Regions from separate parts of the Paenarthrobacter sp. NCHU4564 genome, predicted to be linked through region 1. Evidence: riboswitches for the same ligand, from Rfam matches in the RefSeq annotation. Region 1 holds a riboswitch; each other region holds the start of a gene.

Region 1 (3,271 bases):
GCCGCTTTTCGGCTCGTTCTACCTCTTTAAATTACTTGAAGCTTCAATTTATTCCCAGCGGACGACGTTGCCCCTTAAGACCACGTGGCTCAACCGGTGGACGGTGGCAAGCTCCTGACGGGGATCCTCGCGGCACACCACCACATCGGCAGGTGCCCCCTCGCTGATTCCTTCCGTCCCCAACCATGCCCTGGCACCCCACGTGGCGGCATTCAGCACCGCGGCAGGCGGCAGGCCGGCGTCGTGCAGTTCCTGCATCTCGTCGGCGATCCGGCCATGCTTGATGACGCTGCCGGCGTCAGTGCCGGCATAAATGGAAACGCCGGCCTCATAGGCTTCAAAAACCCGCTCGCGCCGGCGTTCCCACAGGCTGGTCATGTGCTGCGCGTAGTCGGGAAACTTTGGCTTGGCCTGCGCCGCGATGTCGGGAAAGGTGGCAATGTTGACCAGGGTGGGAACGATCGGAACATCCTGTTCCACGAGGCGCGGGATGTGCCGCGGCAGCAACCCGGTGGCATGCTCTATGCAGTCGATTCCGCCGTCCAGCATGTGGTCGATGGTCTGTTCCGCGAAGCAATGCGCGGTAACCCGGGCGCCTTCGTCATGCGCGGCAGCTATGGCTTCCTTGACGACCCCGGCTGGAAATGACGCGGTTAAGTCCCCCACTCCCCTGTCAATCCAGTCGCCCACCAGCTTGACCCAGCCATCGCCGTCGCGCGCTTCTTTCCGGACGGTCTCCACCAGTTCATCCGGCTCGACTTCGTGGCCCAGACCCCGCAGGTACCGCTTGCTGCGGGCAATGTGCCGGCCGGCCCGGATGAGGCGCGGAAGGTCCTCCCTTTGCTGGACCCAGCGGGTATTGCCGGGCGAACCGGCGTCGCGGATCAGCAGCGTTCCGGCGTTCCGGTCCGCCATGGCCTGGGCGAGCGTGGTCTCCTCATCCACCGCACCACCGGGCCCCAGCCCGATGTGGCAATGCGCGTCGACGAAGCCCGGCAGCACCCATCCGGCAAGCACTCTGTCCGGCGGCGTTGCGGGACGTTCAAAAGTCAGCTTTCCGTCAACTGACCACAATCCCCGGCGTTCGTCATCGGCTGCAACCAGCACCGGACCGCTGAATTCAATGATGTTGGCCATGGCAGAAGCCTAGTGCGACGAACCCCGCCCCGCCCCTTTCGAAAGCTTGTGACTGGGAGCACCCGCTGCCCCTGTGGTAGCTTCTTCCCTGACCACACGGGAGCCCTTGCAGGGGCTGAGATCGGGCTGAAGCAGTCTGCGACCGTCGAACCTGTCCGGGTAATGCCGGCGAAGGAAGTGAGTAATCCTTGAGCACCACAGAAACACAGCACAGCCCTGCCCGGAACCAGACTGCTCCGGCCGGGGAAGCCGTCACGCAGTCGCTGAAGTCCCATTCGCTGGCTTGGGTGGAGGATCCGGGCCACGGCATCCGCGTACCGGTGACCGAGATCGCCCTGGAACCCTCCCCCAACGGGCAGGCCAACGATCCTTTGCGGGTGTACCGCACGGCCGGCCCGGGAAGTGATCCGGTAGTCGGTCTGGAACCGTTCAGGAAGGCCTGGATCGAGGAACGCGGCGATACGGAAAGCTACACGGGCCGGGAACGCAACCTGCTCGACGACGGCAAGTCGGCCGTGCGGCGCGGAGCAGCGTCTGCGGAGTGGAAGGGTGCACAACCGGTGCCCCGCCGCGCCGTCGAAGGCAAGACCGTCACCCAGATGCATTACGCCAGGCAGGGCATCGTCACCCCGGAAATGCGGTTCGTGGCCCTGCGGGAGAACTGCGACGTGGAGCTGGTCCGCAGCGAAGTCGCTGCAGGGCGGGCCATCATCCCGAACAATATCAACCACCCGGAATCGGAACCGATGATCATCGGCAAGGCCTTCCTGGTGAAGATCAACGCCAACATCGGCAACTCGGCTGTCACCAGCTCCATTGCCGAGGAAGTCGACAAGCTGCAGTGGGCCACGCAGTGGGGCGCAGACACCGTCATGGATTTGTCCACGGGAGATGACATCCACACGACCCGCGAATGGATCATCCGGAACTCACCCGTGCCCATCGGCACGGTTCCGATCTACCAGGCTTTGGAAAAGGTCAATGGTGAGGCCAATAACCTCACGTGGGAAATCTTCCGTGACACGGTGATCGAACAGTGCGAGCAAGGTGTGGACTACATGACCATCCATGCCGGCGTCCTCCTGCGGTACGTGCCCCTCACCGCCAACCGGGTCACGGGCATCGTGTCCCGCGGTGGCTCCATCATGGCCGGCTGGTGCCTGGCCCACCACAAGGAGAACTTCCTTTACACGCATTTCGATGAGCTGTGCGAGATCTTCGCACAGTACGACGTTGCCTTCTCACTCGGTGACGGCCTCCGCCCCGGAGCCACAGCCGACGCCAACGATGCCGCGCAGTTCGCCGAACTGGACACCCTTGCCGAGCTGACCCAGCGAGCCTGGGAATACGACGTCCAGGTCATGGTCGAAGGACCGGGCCACATCCCTTTCCACCTGGTGCGGGAGAATGTGGAACGCCAGCAGGAACTGTGCAAGGGGGCTCCGTTCTACACCCTCGGGCCGCTCGTGACAGACGTTGCCCCGGGTTATGACCACATCACCTCCGCCATCGGTGCCACGGAGATCGCCCGCTACGGCACGGCCATGCTCTGCTACGTGACACCCAAGGAGCACCTTGGCCTGCCGAACAAGGACGACGTCAAGACCGGCGTCATCACCTACAAGATCGCCGCCCACGCCGCGGACCTGGCCAAGGGACACCCTGGGGCGAACGAACGTGACGATGCCCTCTCCAAGGCGCGTTTCGAGTTCCGGTGGCGGGACCAGTTCGCCCTGTCCCTGGATCCGGTGACCGCGGAGTCGTTCCACGACGAGACGCTTCCGGCCGAACCGGCCAAGACCGCGCACTTCTGCTCCATGTGTGGCCCCAAGTTCTGCTCCATGCGCATCAGCCAGGACATCCGCGACGAATACGGTTCGGCCGAAGCGCAGGCCGCGATCGCCGACATGTACAGCGGCATGCGGGAGAAAAGCGAGGAATTCCTCGCAGCTGGAGGCAAGGTCTACCTGCCGGAACTCCAGGTACCGGCAGCCTCAGGACGCGCGAACTGACATAGTCCGCCCGACCTCGGCGATGAACGATCGGATGATCCGGTCACCTTCCACCGAGTCCTGGGGCCGGTGCCCTCCCGCGGCCACGCGCCGGAGGGCACCGGTTTCCTGGAGGTACGCGG
Region 2 (3,271 bases), on a different contig from region 1:
CTTGGCGGCCGCCTGCGCGGACAATCGCGTACACCACTTGGGTACTCACTTCTCTCGACGTTTCTTACTAAATTTGCGTGCGGAACCTTGATCCAACGCAGGGCCCGGTTCGCGCTGTGCCTCAACGCCGTGGACTTCAGATCGAAGCCCGCGAGTCATCCCATGAACAATTCCAAGGGGCATAACCCAAGTGTTGGCGTAAGCACCGAAGATCAAGATTACGCTAGTTTGACCTTCAGTCGCAAATGAGGCCGGGCCCGGAGCCCTGGAGGTGACGCTTGTCACCACTGGAACGGACTCGCCCGGCACCGTGCCCATACAGCCTACCGCGGACGGGCGGCTTTGCTGTTTCGACGCGCTGGAAAGCCATTACGCGAACAAGCGCGGAGCGTCGAAGAAGGCTGTCTCGTAGCGGCAGGAGTGGGCAAAGGCTTCCACCATCGCCGCCCGCTCTTGCCCTGAGGCAGAAGCCGCTGCCAGGTCGGTGAACCTGATGGCGGTCCTGGTCGCTTCGGCGAATTCTTCGTCTGCGTAGGTCCGGAGCCAGTCCGCATAAGGGTGGCTGGCCGGTTCGCCGTTCCGGACATAGGAAGCATGCAGGCGGTGTCCCACCTCGGCGTAAAGCCAGTAGCAGGGCAGGATCGCCGCGAGCAGCACACCATAGCTGCCTGATGCCGAGGCCGCCAGGAGATGGTCCACATAGGACTTGGTAACCGGCCCGGTCGCCTGGCTGGTGCGGCGCGTGGCCAGCCAGTTCCGGTGCAACTCCGATTCCACCTCCAGGCACACCTGGGAGGCTTTGGCCCAGAACAGCTGCTCTTCCTCGCTGGGAGCCAGTGCCCCCGCCCTGGCCAGGACCCGCGAGTATCCGTTGAGGTACAGCGCGTCCTGGGCGAGGTAGTAGTTGAACCAGGACTCTGGCAGCGCACCCGATTCCAGCCCCTCGATAAACGGCAACGCGTTGATGGCCCCGAGTTCTCTGGACGCCTCTGCCCATAAGCGCGCCGCGAAGGTATCCGGCGCTGCGGAGGCCTCAAGGTGGTGGAAATGATGGATGGGGCCGCTGCCTTGGCCGACCTCCAGCCTGTCAGCGTCCCGGAGTGCCTGCAGCAACCACGGCTTCACTTCCCGAAGGGAAGCTTCCCAGTCACCCGTCCGGGCCTGCACGGTGGCCAATGCCGATGAAAGCGAGCAGCCCGTCCCGTGGCTGTTGCCGGTGTAGACACGCGGTCCGCCAACCTCGATGATGTCCTGGCGCAGCAAACCGCCCGTGTTGACCAAGGCGTCGGGGCAATCGTCACCGGCAAGGTGCCCGCCTTTGACCAGCACGGTATTTCCGCAAGCCGCGGCCAGGCGCTTTCCCTGGTCGAGTGCCGAGGCCCAGTCCGCGGCCTCAGGTTCTCCGAGCAGCATGGCAAGTTCGGGGAGGTTGGGGGTGACCAGGTCCGCCAGGGGCAGAAGATGACGCAATGCTTCCTCAGCGGTTTCCCTCAGGAGGCGGTCGCCGCTGGTGGCTACCATCACGGGATCAAGGACCACGACGGCGGGACGCACCGTTCCGAGCCAGCTGCGGACCTCGCCAATGACCTCCGCGTCGCCCAACATCCCGATTTTGACGGCATCGATCGTGATGTCGCTGCCGACCGCTTCCAACTGCTGGCGCAGGAATTCCACCGGCGGCACATGGACACTGCTGACGCCAAGGGTATTTTGGGCAGTGAGGGCGGTGACGGCGGCCATGCCGTAACCCCCGAGGGCAGAAATTGCCTTCAGGTCTGCCTGGATTCCCGCTCCCCCGGACGGATCCGAGCCTGCGATGCTCAGAACACGCGGTGGCCTGACAGGGCCGGGGGCTGCCGGGTAGACGGCAGAATCAGGGTAGGCGGAAGAAGACGACAAAGAAGTCATGGGGACATCCCTTCGCCGGTGCTAACCGGACAGGTTCAACGGGTCTGGATCTCAGCCGGGCCCGACGCCCGGCACCCCGTGTCAATCCCCAAGACTAGCCGGGAAACACCGGCCCTCCGAAACCCACGCGCAGTTGCTCCACGGATATGACTACGGCCCCCGGAATCCTGCTGCAGTGTGCCTGTGCAGGAAAATCCGCGGGCCGCGTCAATCCCTATCGGGTTGGAGCGCCAATCAGCGCCGAAGAGCTACAGCTCGGAGGCCGGGACACCGACACCGAGGATGATGGGCTCTTCGCCTGCGGGCTTTTCGGCAGGTTTTGCCGGGGCCTTGGCTTCATGCGAGGAACCACCGCCCGCCGAAGTACCCGTCTCATGGTGCTCGATGTTGGTCTCGTTGGCAGCACCCTGGGCCCTGCTTGCGCTGCGGTTCCGGCGTCCGCGGCGGCCGCGGGCCCGTGCCCCGGCCTCCGCCACGGCATGTCCGGCATCCGAAGCCTGGCCGGTTGCCACTGCGTCCGTGGCCTCGGCGGAACCGCCACCGGAAGCGGATGCCTGGGGTTCGGGCTCAGGAGCGGCGCCCAGGTGCGAGAACGCTTCCGCCAACAGATCCAGGCTCATGGTCGGCTTGGCCGGCTGCGGTTCCTCTTGGTGTTCAACGAACGGCAGTGCAACTTCCTCGCCGCCGAACCGCAGGACAGGCGCGGTCCGGCCTTCCTTGGACGCAGTGGCCGATTCCCTGGCGGACGAATCCTCCGTGGGAGCCTGCCCGGCAGGTGCTTCCTTGGCTTCAGCTGCATCTCCGGCCTGCGCCGCTGCGCGGGCCGCTTCCTCGGCACGGTGGACCTCGTCGTCGTGCAGGTGTGCGGCATGGGCGGCGGCAGCGATCGTGGCCAGGGCGGCGCGGGTCGCCTCGGCCTTGGCCTGGCGAACCGGGTCCATGGCTTCGGTGGCGGCGGCTGGTGCCGGCGCTGCCGGGGACGGGGCGTGGGCAACGGACGCTTCACCGTTCCCCTGTCCACCACCCTTGCCACGGCGGCGCTTGCGCTCCGTGCGGGGCGCCGGCTGCTGCGGCTCGGAGTGGGGGCGGTGCTGCTCGACGGCAACCGCATTGGCTCGGCGGTGCTCCACGGGTTCGTCATGCGTGACAACACCGCGTCCGGCGCAGTGTTCACACTGCTCGCCGAAGACTTCAAGCAGTCCGGTACCCATGCGCTTGCGCGTCATCTGGACCAGGCCCAGCGATGTCACTTCAGCTACCTGATGCTTGGTCCGGTCGCGGCCAAGGCACTCCACCAGGCGACGTAGCACGAGGTCGCGGTTGGATTCGAGGACCATGTCGATGAAGTCGATGACGATGATGC
Region 3 (3,271 bases), on a different contig from region 1:
CGCTACGGACAGCCGGCGCTTCTCGCCGCCGGACAGGGTGTAGGGATTCGCGTCCACCAAGTGCGTCAGCCGGAGCCGCTCCAGCAGTTCGTCGACCCGCTCCTCGCCACGGCCCACATGCCTGGGACCGAACATCAGCTCATCCAGCACCTTGCCGGTGACGAACTGGTGCTCCGGTTCCTGGAACACCGTGCCGATCCGGGAAATCAGTTGGTCCGCTTTCCACCGGAAGGGATCTATCCCGGCGCCTTCGGAAAGCTCGACGGCGGCAGAGACCTTCCCTGCCACCGGCGCCAAAAGTCCTGCCAGCGTCAAGGCGAACGTGGACTTTCCGGTGCCGTTGGGTCCGGTGATGGTGAGCGCCTGCCCTGCCCGGACCTGGGCACTGATGCCGTGCTGCACCGGCTGCGGCGGGATGGACCTGAAACCCTTCCTGCGTGGCTTGGCGCGGGAAACTGCCAGGTCCTGGGCCGCCACCAGCAGTTGCGCGGATTGGTTGCCGCGTTCCCTGCGGCGGGTTTCGGGAACGTACCCGGGCACCCACACGCCGGCGGCCTTGAGCAGGCTGTGCGCTTCAGCCAGAACCTGGTCCGGCGGCCCATCCAGGAGCACCCCACCGCCCGCCGAACCGGGCTGCAGGACCACGATCCTGTCCACCAGGTCCTTCCAGACGGACACCCTGTGTTCCACCACAACCAAGGTGGCGCCTGTCTTGTCCAGGCATCGGCGCACGGCATCACGGACTTCCAGCACACCGGCAGGGTCCAGGTTGGCCGTCGGTTCGTCCAACAGGATCAATCCCGGTCTCATCGCCAAAATACCCGCCAGCGCAAGCCGCTGCTTTTGGCCGCCGGAGAGTGCCGCCGTCGGGTGGTCCAACGCCAAACCGCCGCCATCAGCGGTACGCAACCCCACGTCGTCGAGCGCTTCATGAACCCGGGTCCAGATCCGGTCACGGGGCACGGCAAGGTTTTCGGCTCCGAAGGCGACGTCGTCGCCAATCCGGGACAAGACCACCTGCGTTTCGGGATCCTGCTGCATCAATCCGGCGCGGCCGCGTTGTTCCCGCGGCGAAGCACCGTCCAACAGGAGTGAACCGGTCTCGTCCGAATCATCCTCTTCCTCGCCCAGGACCCCGGCCAGCGCGTGCAGCAAGGTCGACTTGCCCGCACCGGAGGGACCCAACAGCAACACTCGCTCGCCCGGATCGATGCGGAGGTCAAGGCCCTGGATGGCAGGTGTGGTCCGGCCGGCGTGCCGCCAACCCCAGCCCTCGGCGGAGATGGCGGCAGGCCTGCCGGTGTTGGTCTGTGCCATCAGTTGAAGACGGGCTCCGAGGCGGCCTTGCGCGATGCGAAGGCGCTCAACACGCCGGTTTTGGCCAGGCCCCGGGTGGCGACCCAGGAGAGGGCACCGGCAATGATGGCGCCGGACAACGTGCAGAACGCGATGTAGGCCAGCTTGTCCACGGCCTCGTAGGCGATGTTCCAGCCCCACGGCATGAAGGAGTCGTTGAGGCCGCAGAAGAGGCCCGCACCGGCACCGGCCAGCAGCGCCGTGGGGAGGTTGAACTTCTTGTAGCGGAACGCAGCGAACACCAGCTCGGCACCCAGGCCCTGCAGGACGCCGGAAATCAAAACGGTGGTGCCGTACTGGGAACCCATGATCAGCTCACCCGTCGCGGCCACAGCCTCGCAGAACAGCGCGGCACCGGGTTTGCGGATGATCAGCATGCCCAGAACTGCGGGGATCATCCAGCCGCCGGCAATCAGGCCGGTCAAGGGCGGGTAGGCCGCGTTCATGGGAATGGATACGATCGCGGCGCCCTGGGACCATGCCCAGAAGATCACGCCGCCGGCGATGGCGATCAAAGCTGCCACCACGATGTCTACTACACGCCAGTTGTAACTGGTCTTCTTCACGCTTGCCGTGGTCATTTCTTTGCCTCCTGAGGTTACAGGAGGGGAAAGTGCTCCCCGGATTCCCGGCAGGCATGCGCCACCGGTGTTCCGGACACTCTGAGAAGCTCGACTCCCTTGCGCCGGTACTAACCGGATCAGGTTCGAGGGTCTGCGGCTGTCCGCACTCTCAGCGCCCTCGCGTCACCTGCATCCCTGCAGGGTTCGACGGCGGCGCTCCCCTGTCGTTATCAATCTGCCCTGATGGGCGAGGTCCAGTTTACACCCGGGTCCGTGCGTTGGCCCTCGCTGGCAGTCATAAAGGGTTGCGGTTTCTCCCGGCCCGTTTGCCGGCTTCCTCTCTCATGCACACCTGAGAGAATGACTTCATGACGGATCATCCCGGCTTAGGCCAGCCTGCACCCGAACCACGGCTCGCTGCCAGCGTGATCCTGCTCAGGGACGCCGCCGACGGGCTCGAGGTCTTCGTCCAGCACCGGGTGTCCACCATGGACTTCGCCGCGGGCATGGTGGTCTTTCCCGGAGGCCGCGTGGATGCCGCGGACAGTGAAGGGTGGGACTACCCGCAGGAGTTGCTGGCAGGGCACGCCGATGCGTGGTCGGAAGCATCCATCGCCGCCAACCCGGACCAAGCCATCCGGGAAGCGGGCACCGTGCTGACTGCCGCCCTCCGCGAGGTGCAGGAGGAAGCCGGACTCACGCTTGAGCCTGCAGATCTGCGTCCGTGGGCCAACTGGGTGACCCCGGTGGACATGCCCAAGCGCTTTGACACCTACTTCTACGTCGCCAAGGCCCGTGACGGGGCAGCGCCCCAACACCAAACAACGGAAGCCTGGCAGTCGCTCTGGATGCCCGTGGCCGGCGTCCTCTCCGCTGAAGCCGAAGGCACGCTCCACCTCATGCCACCCACCTACTACCTGCTCAAGGAACTTGCGAGCCTGGGCACCGTGGATGCTGTGTGGGGCGCCCGGCACCCCGTAGTTCCCGTCCTGGCACCCCGGGGTTCCATGGCGGCCTTCCTGAAAGACAGGGAAAACCGCCGATAAAGGCTCCCATTGCGCCCGCGAATGGTGCCTGGTGCACGCTGTAGGTGAGGTTAGGCTTGGGACATGAACTTCTTCTTCAAGCTGCTGGGGACCGGAGTGAGCCTCGGAGCAGGATTCGTCGGCACCAAACTGGTCAACCTGGCTTGGGAGAAGGCCAGCGGCAACAAGCCGCCCGCAGGTCATGACGACCTCGAAACCAGCCTGCGCTCAGCACTGACATTCGCGCTGGTTTCGGCCTTCGTGAGCACCCTCATCCAGGTCCTAACCAGCCGCGGCACGCAGCGCGCGATCGCCCGCTTCGCCAAG

Evidence for each region. A riboswitch is a leader RNA that binds a small molecule or an ion and turns the genes downstream of it on or off. The one in region 1 is predicted to bind thiamine pyrophosphate.
Region 2: linked by a shared signal. The riboswitch ahead of thiD (bifunctional hydroxymethylpyrimidine kinase/phosphomethylpyrimidine kinase) and the one ahead of thiC (phosphomethylpyrimidine synthase ThiC) in region 1 are both predicted to bind thiamine pyrophosphate.
Region 3: linked by a shared signal. The riboswitch ahead of ACSVIE_RS16095 (ECF transporter S component) and the one ahead of thiC (phosphomethylpyrimidine synthase ThiC) in region 1 are both predicted to bind thiamine pyrophosphate.

Annotation. Positions count from the first base shown of each region.
Region 1 covers NZ_JBQLIS010000016.1:70,317-73,587, reverse strand. Annotated here, with positions in the region: gene ACSVIE_RS15710 (amidohydrolase family protein) at 49-1,137, opposite strand; TPP riboswitch at 1,224-1,331, shown strand; gene thiC (phosphomethylpyrimidine synthase ThiC) at 1,326-3,149, shown strand; gene ACSVIE_RS15700 (alpha/beta fold hydrolase) at 3,132-3,271, opposite strand, start outside.
Region 2 covers NZ_JBQLIS010000007.1:60,648-63,918, reverse strand. Annotated here, with positions in the region: gene rplU (50S ribosomal protein L21) at 1-37, opposite strand, end outside; gene thiD (bifunctional hydroxymethylpyrimidine kinase/phosphomethylpyrimidine kinase) at 370-1,908, opposite strand; TPP riboswitch at 1,899-1,997, opposite strand; gene ACSVIE_RS09375 (Rne/Rng family ribonuclease) at 2,157-3,271, opposite strand, start outside.
Region 3 covers NZ_JBQLIS010000017.1:54,835-58,105, reverse strand. Annotated here, with positions in the region: gene ACSVIE_RS16100 (ABC transporter ATP-binding protein) at 1-1,317, opposite strand, end outside; gene ACSVIE_RS16095 (ECF transporter S component) at 1,317-1,937, opposite strand; TPP riboswitch at 2,016-2,152, opposite strand; gene ACSVIE_RS16090 (NUDIX hydrolase) at 2,288-2,965, shown strand; gene ACSVIE_RS16085 (DUF4235 domain-containing protein) at 3,029-3,271, shown strand, end outside.